Regions from separate parts of the Parageobacillus sp. VR-IP genome, predicted to be linked through region 2. Evidence: riboswitches for the same ligand, from Rfam matches in the RefSeq annotation. Region 2 holds a riboswitch; each other region holds the start of a gene.
What was found. A riboswitch is a leader RNA that binds a small molecule or an ion and turns the genes downstream of it on or off. The one in region 2 is predicted to bind thiamine pyrophosphate.

Region 1 (5,703 bases), on a different contig from region 2:
GCAAAAACGCAAATGGCCGCCTATAAATATCCGCGCCTTGTCGAGTTTCGTTCGTCTTTGCCGATGACATCAAGCGGAAAATTACTGTGGCGGAAATTGCAAGAGGAGGAGTATCAAAAATTAGAAAAAGGGGCGAAAGCATGAAAAAAGGAATGGTGGAGACCGTTTGCGGCCCTGTGCCGGCGAGCGAGCTTGGCAAAACGCTGATCCATGAGCATTTTGTCTTTGGGTATCCCGGGTTTCAAGGTGATGTGACGCTCGGACCGCTCCGCTTTGAGGAAGCGCTCGAGACGGGAATTGCCGTCGCGCAAAAAATGATGGCCCATGGCATCCAAACCGTTGTCGATCCGACGCCGAATGACTGCGGCCGCAATCCGGAGCTGCTCCGCCGCATTTCCGAAGCGACCGGGCTGAACATTATCTGTGCAACTGGATATTATTACGAAGGCGAAGGGGCAACGCCGTATTTTAAGTTTCGCCGGCTGCTCGGTACGGCGGAAGAAGAAATATATGACATGTTTATGGCGGAAATTACAAACGGCATTGCCGGCACCGGCATTAAACCAGGCGTCATCAAACTGGCATCAAGCAAAAACCGGATCACCGAATATGAAAAAATGTTTTTCCGCGCCGCGGCCCGCGTGCAAAAAGAAACAGGAATCGTGATTATCACCCATACGCAGGAAGGAACGATGGGGCCGGAACAGGCCGCATACTTGCTCGAGCACGGTGCCGTTCCGCAAAAGATTGTCATCGGCCATATGTGCGGAAACACCGATCCGGAATACCATAAAAAGACGCTGCAATACGGAGTGTACATCGCTTTTGACCGCTTTGGCCTTCAAGGTATGGTCGGTGCCCCGACGGATGAAGAACGGATCCGCACGTTGCTCGTGCTGCTTCGCGAAGGCTTTGCTGATAAGATTATGCTCGCTCATGATACCGTCAATATTTGGCTCGGCCGTCCGCTGCAGCTGCCAGAGCCATTTGCGACGATGACGAAAAACTGGCATGTCGAACATGTATTTGAACATATTATTCCAATTTTAACGAAAGAAGGAGTGACAGAGGAACAGCTAGAGCAAATGTTTTTGAAAAATCCTGCCGCTTTGTTTGCGTAAGCGCCGATGAAAAGGGAAAAGGCCGTTTCCAGAAAGCAACGATCCGTTGCTTTTTGGGATGGTCTTTTTTTGTTGCACAAAAGAGATGAATATTTTTCCACTTTTGTTAGAAAATAAAGGAAGATACTGATAGACAAAGGAGGGGAAGAGGTGCCGACAATAGAAAAGCGACTCCTATTCTTCTCATTCCTTGCGATTGCTTTGTTTGTATCGCCGTATTTTCTGCTCGGCGAGGATGCGCATATGCGAGTCCACGATAATTTAGATTCGAACATTGCATGGTACAAAGTTGTCACTAGAAGCGGGGAACTGTTTGGCTCGGTCCATGCGGTCATCCCGCAAATCATTAACGGTCTGCCGCGCAACGCGTTCGGTACAGAGTTTAGCGGGATCGTTTGGCTTCATGCGCTGTTTCCCTCGATTTACGCCTATGGCTTAAGCCAGGCGATTACCCGCGTCTTTGCGTTTATCGGCATGTATTTGTTACTGAGAAAGCATGTGATGCCTGGAGAAAAGTGGGGATGGGTCCGCGTTGGAGCATCGCTTGCGTTTGCGCTGACGCCGTTTTGGCCGTCGGGGATGCTGAGTACACTTGGCATGCCGCTCGCGCTATGGGCGTTTCTCAATATCCGCAACGGCGAGCGCTCATGGATAAATTATGCCGTGCTTACGTTATTGCCGTTTTATTCGAGCTTTGTGCTTGGCTTTTTCTTTTTCTTAAGCGCGCTAGGCATATGGTGGCTTGTCGATGTCCTCCGCGGAAGAGGTTGGAACTGGCGCTTTTTCTTGGCAATCGTCTATATGACGCTGCTTTATTTGGCGATTGATTACCGTCTCGTTCATTCGCTGTTATTTTCCGATGAACCGACGAGCCGTGATGAATACTTCCATGCCCGTTTGCCGCTTTGGCGGGTGATCCGCTTAATTTTCAAAAACTATATTCTCGGCCACACGCATGTGATGACGGTGCATGGTCTTGTCATTCTGCCGGTGACGCTAGTTGCGTTATATATCGTCTGGAAGAAAAAAATATGGCGGCGGGAAAAATTATTTATCTTTTTGCACGTGCTCAATTTCGCGCTGTCCACCTGGTATGCGTTTTGGTTTTACAAAGGCTGGGCTCCGCTGACAGAACGCTTCGACTTGTTGGATAAATTTAATTTCGCCCGCTATCACTTTTTGCGGCCGATGGTTATTTACGTGTTGTTTGCTGTCTCATTAAAAATTTTGTGGCAGCAAGGACAAGCGTGGAAAAGGCTATGTTTTGCCGCCATCGCCGCTCAGTTGGTGGTGCTCACTGCATTTAATGAAGAAATTGCCCATCGCCATAAGCCGTCGTTTCGTGAGTTTTATGCGGAAAAGCAGTTTCAAGAAATAAAAGAGTATATTGGCCGTCCTGTTCATACATACCGCGTCGCCAGCATTGGCATTCATCCGGCGATTGCGCAATATAACGGGTTTTATACGCTCGATACGTATAACAATTTTTATCCGCTTTCCTATAAGCATCAGTTCCGCCAAATCATCGCCAACGAACTCGCGAAAAACAAAAAGTTGCGCGAGTACTTCGATGAGTGGGGCGGACGCTGCTATATTTTTGTCGATGAACTGGGAAAACATTATATGTTTAAAAAGAATTCGAAACGAACGATTAAACATTTAGATCTCAACACCGATGTGTTCTATCAAATGGGCGGCCGCTACATTTTTTCGGCACTGCCGATTAAAAACGCCAAACAAAATAAGTTGGCGCTCGAAAAAGTGTTTCATTCGAAAGAGTCGGCATGGAAGATTTATTTGTACAAAGCGATGCCATAAGGAGGGAAATCCAATGGGTGAGCCGATGCTTACGATTGTCGTGCCTTGTTATAATGAAGAGGAAGTGTTGCCGGAAACGATCCGCCAGCTCCGCGCGCTGCGGGAGGCGCTCATTGCGGAAAAGCTGATTTCGGCTGACAGCACGCTCCTTTTCGTTGATGATGGGAGCCGTGATGCGACATGGGACATCATTTACAAAGCAAGTTTGCGCTATCCGGAAGTAAAGGGGCTGAAACTGGCGCGCAATGCCGGCCATCAAAATGCATTGCTGGCGGGAATGTTTGCCGCAAAAACGCGTTCGGACTGCATCGTTTCGATTGATGCCGACTTGCAGGATGATATTGCGGTCATTCGCGATTTTGTCCAAAAATTTCAAGAAGGCTATGAAATTGTGTATGGGGTGCGCAAGCGACGCGATACCGATACGTTTTTTAAACGACATACGGCGCAAGGTTTTTACAAATTAATGAAAGCGATGGGGGTCGACCTCGTTTATAATCATGCTGATTATCGTTTAATGAGCCGGCGTGCGGTCGAGGCGCTCGAGCGGTTTGAAGAGGTGAACATGTTTTTGCGCGGCATTGTTCCTTTGCTTGGCTTCCGTTCAACAACGGTGTACTATGACCGCAAGGAACGGGTTGCCGGAACGACAAAGTATCCGCTGAAGAAAATGATCGCGTTTGCCCTCGACGGAATCACATCGTTCAGCATTACGCCAATCCGCATGATTTCTCTTATCGGCTTTGTTTCTTTTTTCGTCAGCTTACTATTCGGCGTCTATTTTCTTATTTTAAAATTTACCGGCCACACGCAAACAGGATGGACGTCGCTGATCACCTCGATTTGGCTGCTTGGCGGCCTGCAGCTCATCGCCTTTGGATTGATTGGCGAATATATTGGGAAAATTTACAAAGAAACAAAACGGCGGCCCCGCTATATCGTCGATTTAGACTTATTTAATCTGCCAATACCGCATCGTTGGCACCAGTCTTCTTCCCTGCCTGAAGGGGCAGGAGTGCAGGAAATTCCGCCTCATCGCCCATCCTAACATTTTTGCTTGCAATATCAAAAAAGAAAGAGTAGACTGTTTGATGAACAACGATATAGCATGCGGGAGCTTGCGGAAGCAGGCTGAGAGTACGGCTATATTCCGCCGTTGACCGTTTGAACCTGTTTGGGTAATGCCAGCGCAGGAAAAGTGAGGATGGAGCCGCTTATACACTTTGCTTGCGCGCAAAGTGTTTTTTATTTTCACAAAACAAGGAGAGATGGGAATGGTGAATAATCAGGAAGCGGCAAGCGTGCTGCAAAAGGTGAGACAAGCTAATCCACTTGTACATAACATCACCAATGTTGTCGTCACGAATTTTGCCGCCAACGGCTTGCTGGCGCTTGGCGCCTCACCGGTGATGGCATACGCCAAAGAGGAAGTGGCCGATATGGCCAAAATAGCCGGGGCGCTTGTCTTAAATATCGGAACACTGCATCCAGAAGAAGTGGAAGCGATGTTGATTGCCGGAAAAGCGGCGAATGAAGCCGGCGTTCCGGTTGTTTTCGATCCGGTCGGCGCTGGGGCGACGCCATACCGCACGGAGACGGCGCGCAACATTGCCGCTGCGGTCAAACTGTCCGTTATTCGCGGCAATGCCGCGGAAATCGCCAATGTCATTGGGGAAACGTGGAAGATTAAAGGGGTCGACGCCGGAGAAGGAAGCGGCGATGTCGTCGCTTTGGCGGAAAAAGCGGCGGCGCTGCTGCAAACGGTTGTTGCGATCACAGGAAAAGACGATGTTGTCACAGACGGCAAGACAACGTACGTTATCCATAACGGACATCCGCTGCTCACGAAAGTAACAGGAACGGGCTGTTTATTGACCTCTGTGATCGGCGCTTTTGCCGCGGTGGAACAAGATGTGCTGAAAGCAGCGGCGGCCGCGCTTGTCAGCTATGGTGTCGCCGCCGAAATCGCGGCGGGCGAAGCGGGAGAACAGGGGCTTGGAAGCTTCCAAATCGCCTTTTTAAACGCGCTTTCCCGCATCGGAGCGGAGGAGATTGGCCGATACGGCCGCATCGAACAAAAAGGGTAAAGAAGGGAGAAAATCATGGTATATAAAGCATTGACAATTGCTGGTTCTGACAGCGGCGGCGGCGCCGGGATTCAGGCCGATTTAAAAACATTTCAAGAATTAGGCGTATTTGGCATGTCCGCCCTCACTGCGGTAACGGCGCAAAATACGCTTGGCGTGCAGGGAGTATACCCGCTGTCGCCGGAAGCGGTCGCAAAGCAAATCGAATCGGTCGCGACGGATTTAGGAGCAGACGCGGTGAAAACAGGAATGCTTTTTAGCGCTGAAATTATTGAAGTGGTCGCTGCGAAAGTGAAACAGTTTGACTGGGATCGCCTCGTTGTCGACCCGGTTATGATCGCCAAAGGCGGCGCACCACTGCTGCAAGAAGAGGCGGTAAATGCGCTGAAAACCTATTTGTTGCCGCTTGCGATGGTCGTCACGCCAAATATTCCGGAAGCAGAAGCATTAACCGGTCTTATGATCCGCACGATGGATGACCGTAGGGAAGCGGCACGCCGCCTTTATGAAATGGGAGCCCGATATGTGGTGATCAAAGGCGGCCACGACGATGATGGAGAGGAAACGGTCGATTTGTTATACAATGGCCGCGAGTTTTCCTATTTTACGGGTAAACGGATTGAGACGAAGCATACGCATGGAACAGGCTGCACGTTTGCCGCGGCGATCACGGCCGA
Region 2 (5,703 bases):
CTGGCTCGGCTATAAGTTCGTGAAAAAAACAAAAGTTATTTCATTACAAGAATGCAATTTAGAGATGAAATAGAAGAAGTGGCATTATGTTAAGAAAACAGAAACCTCCGTATGTAATTTTACTTCTAATCGATTGTATGAAAATAACCAAGTTTGGTTAATGGCCATTTTTGTTAAACACGTTTTGCTTTCTGACCTTGTCAGAGAATGGAAGTGTTAGCACCTTTCATTCCCTGACAAGGAAACAGATGATCATTTACACCGTTTTCACACATTACTCTAAAACGACTTAATTTCAAAACATTTTCTAAATCCTTTTATCAAAACACGGTAATCCGTTGAACCAGAGCCAAAGTTTTCTCTTTCAACTCGGAAATGTTCTTTTGCAACACCTATCCCTTATTGGTAAAGGGAGGAACCATGTTCGACAAACTCCTTCGCTTTTTGTTTCATCCCTTCTTCTTTTACCGCTCGTTGCAAATCATGCGAAATTTTCATCGAGCAAAATTTCGGTCCGCACATGGAACAAAAGTGGGCGATTTTCGCTCCTTCCGCCGGCAATGTTTCATCATGATATTCTCGAGCGCGATCTGGATCAAGCGAAAGGTTGAACTGGTCATTCCAGCGAAACTCAAAACGCGCCTTGGATAGCGCATCATCCCGCTGCTGCGCGCCTGGATGTCCTTTTGCCAAATCAGCGGCATGGGCAGCGATTTTATAAGCGATGACTCCTTCGCGCACATCTTCTTTATTTGGCAGGCCTAAATGTTCTTTCGGCGTGACATAACAAAGCATGGCCGTTCCATACGCGCCGATGATCGCCGCGCCAATCGCCGATGTAATATGGTCATATCCCGGAGCGATGTCGGTCGTGAGTGGGCCTAGCGTATAAAACGGCGCTCCTTTGCAAATTTCCACTTGCTTGTCAACGTTTTCCTTAATTTTATGCATCGGCACATGCCCCGGACCTTCAATCATCACTTGCACATCATGCTTCCACGCGATTTCCGTCAATTCTCCAAGCGTTTCTAATTCGGCAAACTGCGCTTCGTCATTGGCATCGGCAATCGAGCCTGGCCGCAGCCCGTCCCCAAGCGATACAGCGATATCATACGTTTTTAAAATCTCGCATATTTCTTCAAAATGCGTGTATAAGAAGTTTTCTTCATGATGGGCTAAACACCATTGCGCCATAATCGAGCCGCCGCGTGAAACAATGCCGGTTGTCCGGTTGACCGTCATCGGTATGTAACGAAGCAGCACCCCCGCGTGAATCGTAAAATAGTCTACCCCTTGTTCCGCCTGCTCGATCAACGTATCACGGTAAATTTCCCACGTTAAGTCTTCGACGACGCCATTCACTTTTTCGAGCGCTTGATAAATCGGAACCGTCCCAACAGGCACTGGGGAGTTGCGAATAATATATTCTCGCGTCGCATGAATATGTTTTCCCGTCGATAAGTCCATAATCGTGTCTGCTCCCCAGCGCACCGCCCAAAGCATTTTTTCTACTTCTTCTTCAATGGATGATGTTACTGCGGAGTTGCCGATATTCGCGTTAATTTTTACATGAAAACGACTCCCGATAATCATCGGCTCACTTTCCGGATGGTTAATATTCGAAGGAATGATCGCTCTGCCTGCGGCAACTTCTTGGCGCACGATTTCCGGATCTATATTTTCGCGAATCGCAACAAATTCCATCTCCGGCGTAATAATCCCTCGTTTTGCGTAATGCATTTGCGTAACGGTTTTTCCTTTTTTTGCGCGCAGCGGTTTTCTCTCGAAAGGCAGAATAATCTCTGATTGTTTCCCATTACGGAATCCGTTATCTTCCGGTTTTACTGGACGACCCTCGTATTCTTCAACGTCCCCCCTTTCTAAAATCCAGCGTTTTCTTAGCGGCGGCAATCCTTTTTGAATGTCCGGCTGAAAATCAGGATCGGTGTAAGGACCAGTTGTGTCATAAACACGAATGGGTTCATTTTCGATGATTCCTGTTTCTGTCTTCGTCGGACTTAACGTAATTTCCCTCATTGGAACACGAATATCTGGACGTGAACCTTCGACATACACCTTTTTACTAGCGGGAAACTGCATAAAAGACGGAATGTTTTGCATGTAACTTTTCTCCTCCTTCAAAATAGTGGTGAGGACCTGAAGTTACACCAAAACGCAGGGCGAGGTAGGAGACCTATACGGAAATAAAAATCGGGTTCTCTAAGAGAACCCGATGGAATGCAAATAGCGAAACGTACGCAACAAACACATACACTTCCGCTATCTACTTCCCTACGCTGGCATAACCCAGATCAGGTTCAAAGGGTCAAAGAACTTAAGCGCGTTCTTTTCTCAGTCCAAGCTATTGGACTCCCCTAGTAGATAAGCGACAAAGCCATTTAATTTTTCTTAATATTAACACGTTTATCAAGTAATGTAAATAGTTTTATACCGTAAACCGCTTTAACATCGTTTGCATATCTTCCGCCATTTTGCTTAACGATGAGGCGGAGGCAGCAATTTCTTCCATAGATGCCATTTGTTCTTGTGTCGCCGCCGAAATATTCGCTGCTCCGTAAGAAGATTGTTCCACAATCTCTGTCATGTCCTCAATGGATGTGGCTACCCGTTGCGCGTTTTCCGTCATTTGCTCGATCGCTGTGGATACTTGTTCGATTTGGGCATTGACTTCGCTGATGGATTGGCGGATTTGTTCAAACGATTGTCCAGCCGTTTGCGCAACATCGAGCCCTTGTGATACTTCGCTAACTACTGTTCCCATCGATTCGATCGCTTTTTCTGTTTCTTCTTGGATATAGCCGATCAGCTGCGAAATTTGCTGTGCGGACTGAGCAGACTGTTCCGCCAATTTGCGGACTTCATCCGCCACAACGGCGAACCCTTTTCCTTGCTCCCCGGCTCTTGCCGCCTCAATCGCCGCATTTAAAGCAAGTAAATTCGTTTGCGAAGCGATGCCTGTAATCACTTGCGTAATTTGACCGATTTCATTCGAACGCTCTCCAAGACCTTTGATAACTTGTCCAAGCGATTGGACATGCTCATAAATAAACTGCATTTGCTCTTGCATTTGCGAAATCGACTGTTTTCCGGATTGCGCTTTTGCCGATGTTTCATTTACGTTCGTTGATACGTGCTTCGTATTCGCCGCCACTTGCATAAGCGTATCGGAGATATCGTTCATCGCTAACGACGTTTCTTGCACCGTCTTCACCTGCTGTTCTGAATTTAAGGAAATAGTTTCCATTGTTGACGCAATTTGCTCCGTTGCTTTCGTCGTCTGATCTACGATGGCTGTTAACTGTCCGGAAAATTGCGCCATCTCGTCGGAATGGCGCTGAATGATGGTGATGACTTCCTGCCACGCTTTGGCCATGTTATTAAGCGAGAGCGCAATCGGCTTTAATTGTCTTACTTCATTCATAGGAACACGTGTGGACAAATCTCCATTTGTCATTTTGTCTAAATGATAATTGATAATAGCAATGGGGGCGATAAATCGCCGATAATTCAACATAGCGGAAATGACCCCAACAATGGCTCCAAGTAATACCGTAATCGAAAATGTCCGCCAAAACGCCGCGCCATGGAGGCCATTTCCTAAACATACACCAATGATTATTAAAGCGGTACCAGGAATGACAATGAACATCGTGCGTAAAATATAACTATGTAACGACAACCCTCTCCCCCCTTTTTTTTCTGTATATAAACAAATTTCCTATTAATTATATCATTTCCTTTTATTCTATTGAAATAAATTTTATGAAGAATTTCCCAATAATAAAACTCATATAAAAGGCATATTCACTTCTTTTTTTGTTTTTTAGTATAATAATCACAAGCCATAAAATATTAACCTTTATGTCCGGGAATTATTTTTTCATTGCTGCTCTCGCCTTGAGCACTTATTTTCTCTACTCGTTTCCAAACACGCAAAATGCCTATCCGAAGCGAATAGGCATTCCTTATTTTCCGTATAATAACAATTGCGCAATGCCAATAAAATATTCTGACTCACGAATAATATGGTTCAGCACCACTTTTGCCGTTGGATTTTTGCTTACAACTTTGCTTTCTGTTTTTATTTGTTGACATAGCTTAATAAAATCAAGGCTTTGCCGCAAACAATGAGATACTAACTGCAGCACTTGTTGGTAAAGCTGATAAGGAACGTAATATCCCGTGCGAATGACCGACTCAATGTACCTTACTACTTGTTGATGTGTCGCAGAAAGCGCTTCTTCCCATTTTTTCAGCGCCTCGACATAAGATGGCTCTAAGCCGCTAACAAGCTCGCGAATAACAACCGTATGCTCCTCCTCTTGATGCTTCCAAAATTCCGCTTCGTCTAAAATACGCAGCGGCATTTGCTGACCATAATAAAATTGCATATCTTCCCCCTCCCCCATTTTCATCTTTTTCGTTTTATGTGTATGGGAAAAAGAGGAAAGATATGCTTATCCTCCGCTAGTATACTTCGTTTACCTTTGTGTCATGCTCTTACGCCTTCTCTAGCGTTTATTGTTTGATCCCTATGTATTTCCTTCATTCGTCTTTTTGCCACAAGATGATAATAAACATAGCAAGCAACGATAAATGGGATGCCGCAATATAGAGCCATGCGCTGGTTTGGAATAAACGCAAGACTGATAATAATGACTAGATTGGATGCAAAAGCAAGAAGCGGAACAAATGGATAAAGCGGTGTTTTATACTTTAGTTCACGAACGTCTCCACCTTGGCGAAGAAATGCTTTTCTTCCTAAATAATTGGATAAAGCGATCGACGCCCACACCGCCACAGCGCCAAATCCTGCAATCGACGTTAACCAAACATACACCGTATCTTCCGCGTAAATGCTGCATAATAAGGAAAGACATCCAATTACCATACTTGCGATAAGCGCGTTAATCGGAACACCGTTTTTCGATAGTTTGCTAAAAAACGGGCTAACCATCCCTTGGCGTGACATCGACCATAATACACGCGATGTGGCATATAGGCCAGAATTGGCAACCGATAACACTGCCGTAATAATAACAAAATTGATAATGTCCGCCGCATACGGGATTCCGATACTATCAAACACAACAACGAACGGGCTTTCAACTAAACCTGCCTTTTCCCACGGGAACAGCCCGGCAAGCACAAAAATAGCTAGAACAAAGAAAAGCAAAATGCGCCATACCGTGTTGCGAATCGCTTTTGGCACCGTTTTTTCCGGCTCTTTGCTTTCTCCCGCCGCAACACCAACCAATTCCGTTCCTTGGAACGAAAAATTAACAACGATCATTGTCACAAGAATAGCACCAAGCCCCTTTGGAAATAGCCCACCATGGTCCGTAAAATTGGAAAGCATTGGCGCTGGTTGGCCGTTTTTCATGCTAATAATGCCAAACATCGCAGCTAATCCCAAAATAATAAACAATATCACTGTTACTACTTTAATACTTGAAAACCAAAATTCAACTTCCGCAAAACTGCGTGTCGATAAGGCGTTAATCAAAAACAACAGCACCGCAAAAATAACGCACCAAACCCAAGATGGAACGTCTGGAAACCAACGTTTCATCAAAATACTTACCGTGAGCAACTCAATCCCTACCGTAACCGACCAGTTTAGCCAAGACAGCCAACCGATGCAATATCCTGTTGCTGGCGAAATAAACTTTGTCGCGTACG
Region 3 (5,703 bases), on a different contig from region 2:
AAAGCAGCGCAAGCGAAAAATTGATTAATACATTTGGATTATGAATAAACAATACAGCCAAAAACAGAAACAGAAGCACGATCAGTTTTAAACTTGGATTTGTTTGGTGCAGCCATGTTTCCCGATAGCGAATGTTCCATTTCATCGTCTGTTCCCCCTACACAAACAGAGCGGCTGCTGTTGACCGCTGCCCGGAAATCGATTCATCCTTGACGAGCTGCCCGTCTTCGATCACCCATCTTCTGGTGGCAAAATGCTTCACAATATTTTCGTCATGGGTGGCCATAATGATGGTTGTCCCTTGTCTGCGATACGACTCTAGCAGTTCAAGAAGCGCAAACGTATTTTTCGCATCCTGTCCAAACGTCGGTTCATCAAGAAGAAAAATTTGCTGTCCGCTTACAATCGAAGCGGCGACGCTTAAACGGCGTTTTTGCCCCATGGAAAGCTGATATGGATGCTGATCTTGCTGCTCATAAAGATGAAACTGCCGCAGCAGCCCTTCCACTGTTTCCGTAATCTCGGCCTCTTTTCGTTTTTCCAAGCGAAGCGAATAAGCAAGCTCTTCGCGTACAGAATTGGTGACAAACTGAAATTCCGGATTTTGAAAGACAAAGGCAAGCAAGCGGTGCAGCTGTTTTAGCTGCTTGCTGTCTTTGCCGTATAGCTCATATGTTCCATCGGTACGGATCAGCTTCATGAGCGCATGCAAGAGCGTGCTTTTTCCGGCGCCATTTTTGCCCGTGACAGCAATCCACTCCCCCGCATGTACGGCCGCTTCTTCAATGCGGATTTTCACCTCATTGGACCGATAGCCTTGAAATTGGCGTAGATATATCCTTTTCTCCCCGCCGCTCTCCGTGCTCCGGCGCCGCTTTGCCGTATACTCCTCCCATACGCCCGGATACCAAATACCTTGAGAAGCGATGATGTTTTTATAGTTGGCAAACACCGTTTGTGCCTTGTCATCGGCGATAATTTCCCCGTCATCGTTAAATAAAACGATGCGGTCGACAAAATCGAGCACATGATCGATTTTATGTTCAACAATAATAACCGTTTTTTCTTTAGCGATTCGTTTCACCGTCTGCCAAATCTCTTTTGTTCCTTCCTCATCGATCATCGCTGTCGGCTCATCCAAAAACAGCACATCCGGATCCAATGCCAATACAGACGCCAGCGCCAGCCGCTGCTTCATCCCTCCCGACAGCGTGTGAATATCGGTATGCGGCTCGATAAACAGGCCGACTTTTTCTAACAGCGTTTTGATTCGCTGATGCATCTCGCTCCGCGGCACACCGATGTTTTCAAGGGCAAAAGCAATTTCTTCATCGGCAAACGGCATGCAAAACTGCGTGTCAGGATCTTGAAACACATATCCCCAGTTGGTTGGAAGCTGCAGACGTTCCGCCTTCATCGGCACATCGATTGAATTCGGAATCAATCCTGACAACACTTGCAATAACGTCGATTTGCCGCATCCGGATGGACCGAGCAGCAATACTTTTTCCCCTTCGTAAAACGTGAGCGATAAATCTTTAAACAAGAGCGTATCTTTGCCTGGAAATTTTAAGCGGAGCCGCTCTACAGCAGCGATCGGTTTCATCGTTTCACCGCCACCTTTTTCAACGATCAAGAGCGTCATAATCTTCTTTCGAAGCCGGGCGCAACATTTGCGTTACCCCCGTTTTCTCTAAGGCTTTTACTAGTGAAACGGCGAAAAAGCCGGAAATGACCACCGCGCCGACAAAGCGGGCAATCAAGAATAATGCCAAATTCCAAGGTGCCAGCGCTTCAATGTATCCTTTGTAAAAATCCATCACCAGCGAGCCGATGGTCGCTCCAATCGCGCCAAGCGACACAACTAACACGTCAAATCTCTTATAACGAAATGCCGCAAATACCACTTCCGCCAACAGCCCTTGAATCACTCCATAAATAAGCACTTCAAGCCCCCACTCAGATCCCATGATCAATTCACCGGAAGAAGCGGCAATTTCCGCCAACAGCGCAACGCCTGGCTTGCGAATGAGCAAATACGCTACTGACGCGGCAATAAACCACATGCCGTAAATCAATTGATCAAGATGAAAGCCAAACACTTTCACAAAGTCGTACACTGGTCCCCAAATTTTATAAATGATGCCGAATATCACTGCAATCACAATCGTTGTCAAAATATCAGCGAGTTTCAACCCTTTAGTCGTTGTGGACATACGCTTGAATCTCCTTTCTTGCCGATGGCCATGTTTCTAAATAATAGGCCATTTCCCAAAATTCGTACTCATATTCACTGCTGATGAGAAAATGCTGCTCCATCCGCTTGCGGTCCGCTTCCGTGACCGCTTCAGCGATCGCATCCAACCGGGCGATCTGCTCTTCTACTAAACTGCGGAACCAATCGGAGCTATACGTGCCAATCCATTTTTGATAAATCGGCTCATCTGGCTTGCAATCTTTTAATCTTTCGCCAATTTCATAATAGAGCCAGTAGCATGGCAAAATTGCGGCAATGACATCGCCCAAATGCCCTTCATACGCCGCTCTGTACATATGGGACGTGTAGGCGTATGCCGTCGGCGCCGGAATAAAAGCCGCTTTTTCTTCGTCGGTAATGCCAAGCAGTTCAGCAAATGTTTCATGCAAGGACAATTCCGCCTCGCATGTGCTCTGAGCATGATGCGCCAGCCTTGCGGTTGTCGCTAGATCTGGAGACTTCGCCGCTCCAATCGCTTGCACTCTCGCAAAATGGCGTAAATAATAGGCATCCTGCATCACATAATAGCGAAAACGCCTTAGATCAAGCGTCCCTTCTCCCAGTTCTTTTACAAACGGATGATGAAAGCTTGCCTGCCAGATCGGGTCAGCTTTTTTCCTCACTTTTTTTGCAAATGACATCCTCTTCTCCCCCTCTTTTCATAAAAATAAACGCCACTTCCTTTACAAAGGCGTAAAGAAAGTGGCGTTGCATACGAGCCGTCAAAACTACAACAAAATATCGATCCACGACTGCGCTGCTCCACTTCCCTACGCTGGTATTACCCAGATCAGGTTCTAAGGGTCTCAAAGGCACACTTTGATCTCAGCCTTTCTAAAGGCCCCCCTAGTGGATTGCGTCCGTTATGAAATTTTCTCGTTTGAGTTTATCATATCACTCGGTAAATGGTTGTCAACCCTTTTTTTCTATTCCACATCATTTCCGTATTCGGTATCTCAAAAAATCATCCTGCCAAATGTCGACGGACGCTGCCTTCATTGCGTCTTCGCCTGCAATTCGGTATCATAAAAACGCAAACGACTACTATCATATTGGAGTGGGTAATGTGGCGAAAGTATTTTTAAAGCGAAACCGGAAAAAACGGCTCGAGCAAGGGCACCCATGGATTTTTCAAAGTGAAGTCGATCATATTGAAGGCGATTTTGCACCGGGAGATTTCGTCGATGTATACAACCATCAGCACTACTTTTTAGCCAAAGGCTATATTAACCCAAAATCGCAAATGATTGTCCGCGTATTGACGCAAAATCCCGAAGATGAGTTAAATGAGCAATTTTTCGTTGAGCGAATCCGTCAAGCATGGGCGTACCGCGAACGGATGATTCCCGGCGTCCGCTCATGCCGCGCCATTTACGGGGAAGCCGACTTTTTGCCGGGGCTGATCGTAGATAAATACGAAGACGTGCTTGTCGCGCAAATTCTTTCCCTCGGCATGGAAAAACGGAAAGACTGGATTTTGCGCGGCTTACTGGAAGTGTTTCAGCCGCGGGCGATTTATTTGCGCAATGACGTGTACGTCCGCGAACTCGAAGGATTAGATCAGGAAAAAGGCTTTTGGTACGGCGAAGCAGAAACGGAAGTTCTCATTGAAGAAAACGGCGTCAAATATATCGTCGATATTGAAAACGGGCAAAAGACCGGATTTTTCTTCGACCAGCGGCAAAACCGCGCGGCAATTAAACCGCTCATTGACAGCAGCACAACGGTGCTTGACTGCTTTACCCATACGGGTTCATTTATGCTGAACGCCTGCTTATACGGAGCAAAGCACGTCACCGCGGTCGATATTTCCGAACACGCGATTGAAACAGCGAAACGCAATGCGGCCTTAAACGGCTTTACAAACGTCGAATTTGTCGTCGCCAACGCTTTTGACTATTTGCGCGAAGCGGTTCACGACGGAAAACAATGGGATGTCGTCATCATCGACCCGCCGGCGTTCGCCAAATCCGCGCATGCCGTTCCGAAAGCGCTGCGCGGCTACAAAGACATTAACTTAAACGGCTTAAAGCTTGTCAAAGACGGCGGCTTTTTCGTTACATCGAGCTGCTCGTACCATGTCCGCCCGCATATGTTCGAAGAGATGGTGGCCGAAGCGGCATTTGACGCAAAGAAAATTTTGCGGCGAGTATATTGGAACGGCGCCGGCTACGACCATCCGAAGCTACTTGCCGCCGATGAAGGCGATTATTTAAAATTTGCGATTTATGAAGTGCGTTCGCGCCGATAATCCATCAGAACAAAAAACGCTTAGGTGGTTCAATATCCCTAAGCGTTTGCTTTTTTATGTTTTTGCAAAATATAGAGATAAAAGCTGATAGAGATGAACACAGACAAAGCCGCGGCAAGATAAATGCTGGAGTAGCCGAACCAATGGCTGATTTGCCCGAAGACCATCGCGCCTACTCCGACTCCTAAATCGAAAAAGGCAAAAAAGGTGGCGTTTGCCATTCCTTTACGGTCTCTCGCCGCCCGTTCGACAGACCATGCCTGCAACGCCGGCTGCACTGTTCCGAATCCAAGTCCGTAAAGAATTGCTGCCGTAAATAGCATCATGCTGTTCGGCAGCCATGCCAACAATAACATCGCCAGCAAAATAAGCGCGGCACCCGGAATAAATACGACCTGATGTCCTTTTTTGTCATACAATTGGCCGGCAAACGTTCTTGTTACCATTAAGGCAAGCGCATAAAGCAGAAAATACCATTGGATTCCTGAAATCCCTTTTTCTGCAGTATATAGTGGTAGAAACGAAGCAATTCCGCCAAATGTCACGGTCAGAAAAAAAAGCAGGATCGAAGGCTCTAACGCACTTTTTTCGTAAATGTCCCATTTGCGCTGTGCCTGCTTTCGCGGCGGTTCGACTTTTTTATATGTAATATTCGCAGCGAACAATAAGGAAGCCAATCCTAATGCGGCGCAAATCAAGAAAAGGGGGGTAAACGACAACACGCCGGCAAGCAATAATCCAAGCGACGGTCCAAATGCCAGCGCTAAGTTTCCTGACAGCCCGTAATATCCCATTCCTTCGCCTCTGCGGCTAGCAGGGATGATGTCCGTGGCAATCGTGCCTGAGGCAGTAGTTGAAAACCCCCAGCCGATCCCTTGAATAACCCTCATCATAAACAACAATAAAATGCTCGTAATAAAGCTGTACGATCCTACCGAAAGAACAAAGATCGCAAGCCCTAACAAAAAGACAAAACGCCGCCCCTTTGTTTCTAATGCATGACCGGCAAACGGCCGCATAATTAATGCCGAAAAGGTGAAAATCCCGACCACTAAGCCGATCAGCTGGTCATTGCCGCCAAGATGCTCAACAAACAGCGGAATTGTCGGTAATGTCATTTGAAAGCCAAGAAAAACAAAAAAGTTGGCTAAACAAATAAGGACAAAATCTTTTGTCCATATTCTTTCTTTTGTCA

Region 1: it holds a riboswitch for thiamine pyrophosphate, as region 2 does, so the genes downstream of both, thiM (hydroxyethylthiazole kinase) here and thiC (phosphomethylpyrimidine synthase ThiC) in region 2, are expected to answer to the same signal.
Region 3: it holds a riboswitch for thiamine pyrophosphate, as region 2 does, so the genes downstream of both, tenA (thiaminase II) here and thiC (phosphomethylpyrimidine synthase ThiC) in region 2, are expected to answer to the same signal.

Annotation. Positions count from the first base shown of each region.
Region 1 is NZ_JABVYQ010000001.1:1,037,315-1,043,017, forward strand. It holds gene HT574_RS05375 (long-chain fatty acid--CoA ligase) at 1-144, shown strand, start outside; gene HT574_RS05380 (phosphotriesterase family protein) at 141-1,121, shown strand; gene HT574_RS05385 (DUF6044 family protein) at 1,272-2,939, shown strand; gene HT574_RS05390 (glycosyltransferase family 2 protein) at 2,953-3,987, shown strand; TPP riboswitch at 4,040-4,152, shown strand; gene thiM (hydroxyethylthiazole kinase) at 4,214-5,026, shown strand; gene thiD (bifunctional hydroxymethylpyrimidine kinase/phosphomethylpyrimidine kinase) at 5,042-5,703, shown strand, end outside.
Region 2 is NZ_JABVYQ010000009.1:470-6,172, forward strand. It holds partial or broken gene HT574_RS17160 (amino acid permease) at 1-73, shown strand, start outside; gene thiC (phosphomethylpyrimidine synthase ThiC) at 400-2,121, opposite strand; TPP riboswitch at 2,273-2,387, opposite strand; gene HT574_RS17170 (methyl-accepting chemotaxis protein) at 2,447-3,700, opposite strand; gene HT574_RS17175 (DUF2935 domain-containing protein) at 3,987-4,412, opposite strand; gene HT574_RS17180 (amino acid permease) at 4,514-5,703, opposite strand, start outside.
Region 3 is NZ_JABVYQ010000001.1:75,566-81,268, reverse strand. It holds gene HT574_RS00545 (energy-coupling factor transporter transmembrane component T family protein) at 1-145, opposite strand, end outside; gene HT574_RS00540 (ABC transporter ATP-binding protein) at 158-1,606, opposite strand; gene HT574_RS00535 (ECF transporter S component) at 1,626-2,216, opposite strand; gene tenA (thiaminase II) at 2,200-2,898, opposite strand; TPP riboswitch at 3,008-3,115, opposite strand; gene HT574_RS00525 (class I SAM-dependent rRNA methyltransferase) at 3,324-4,508, shown strand; gene HT574_RS00520 (MFS transporter) at 4,547-5,703, opposite strand, start outside.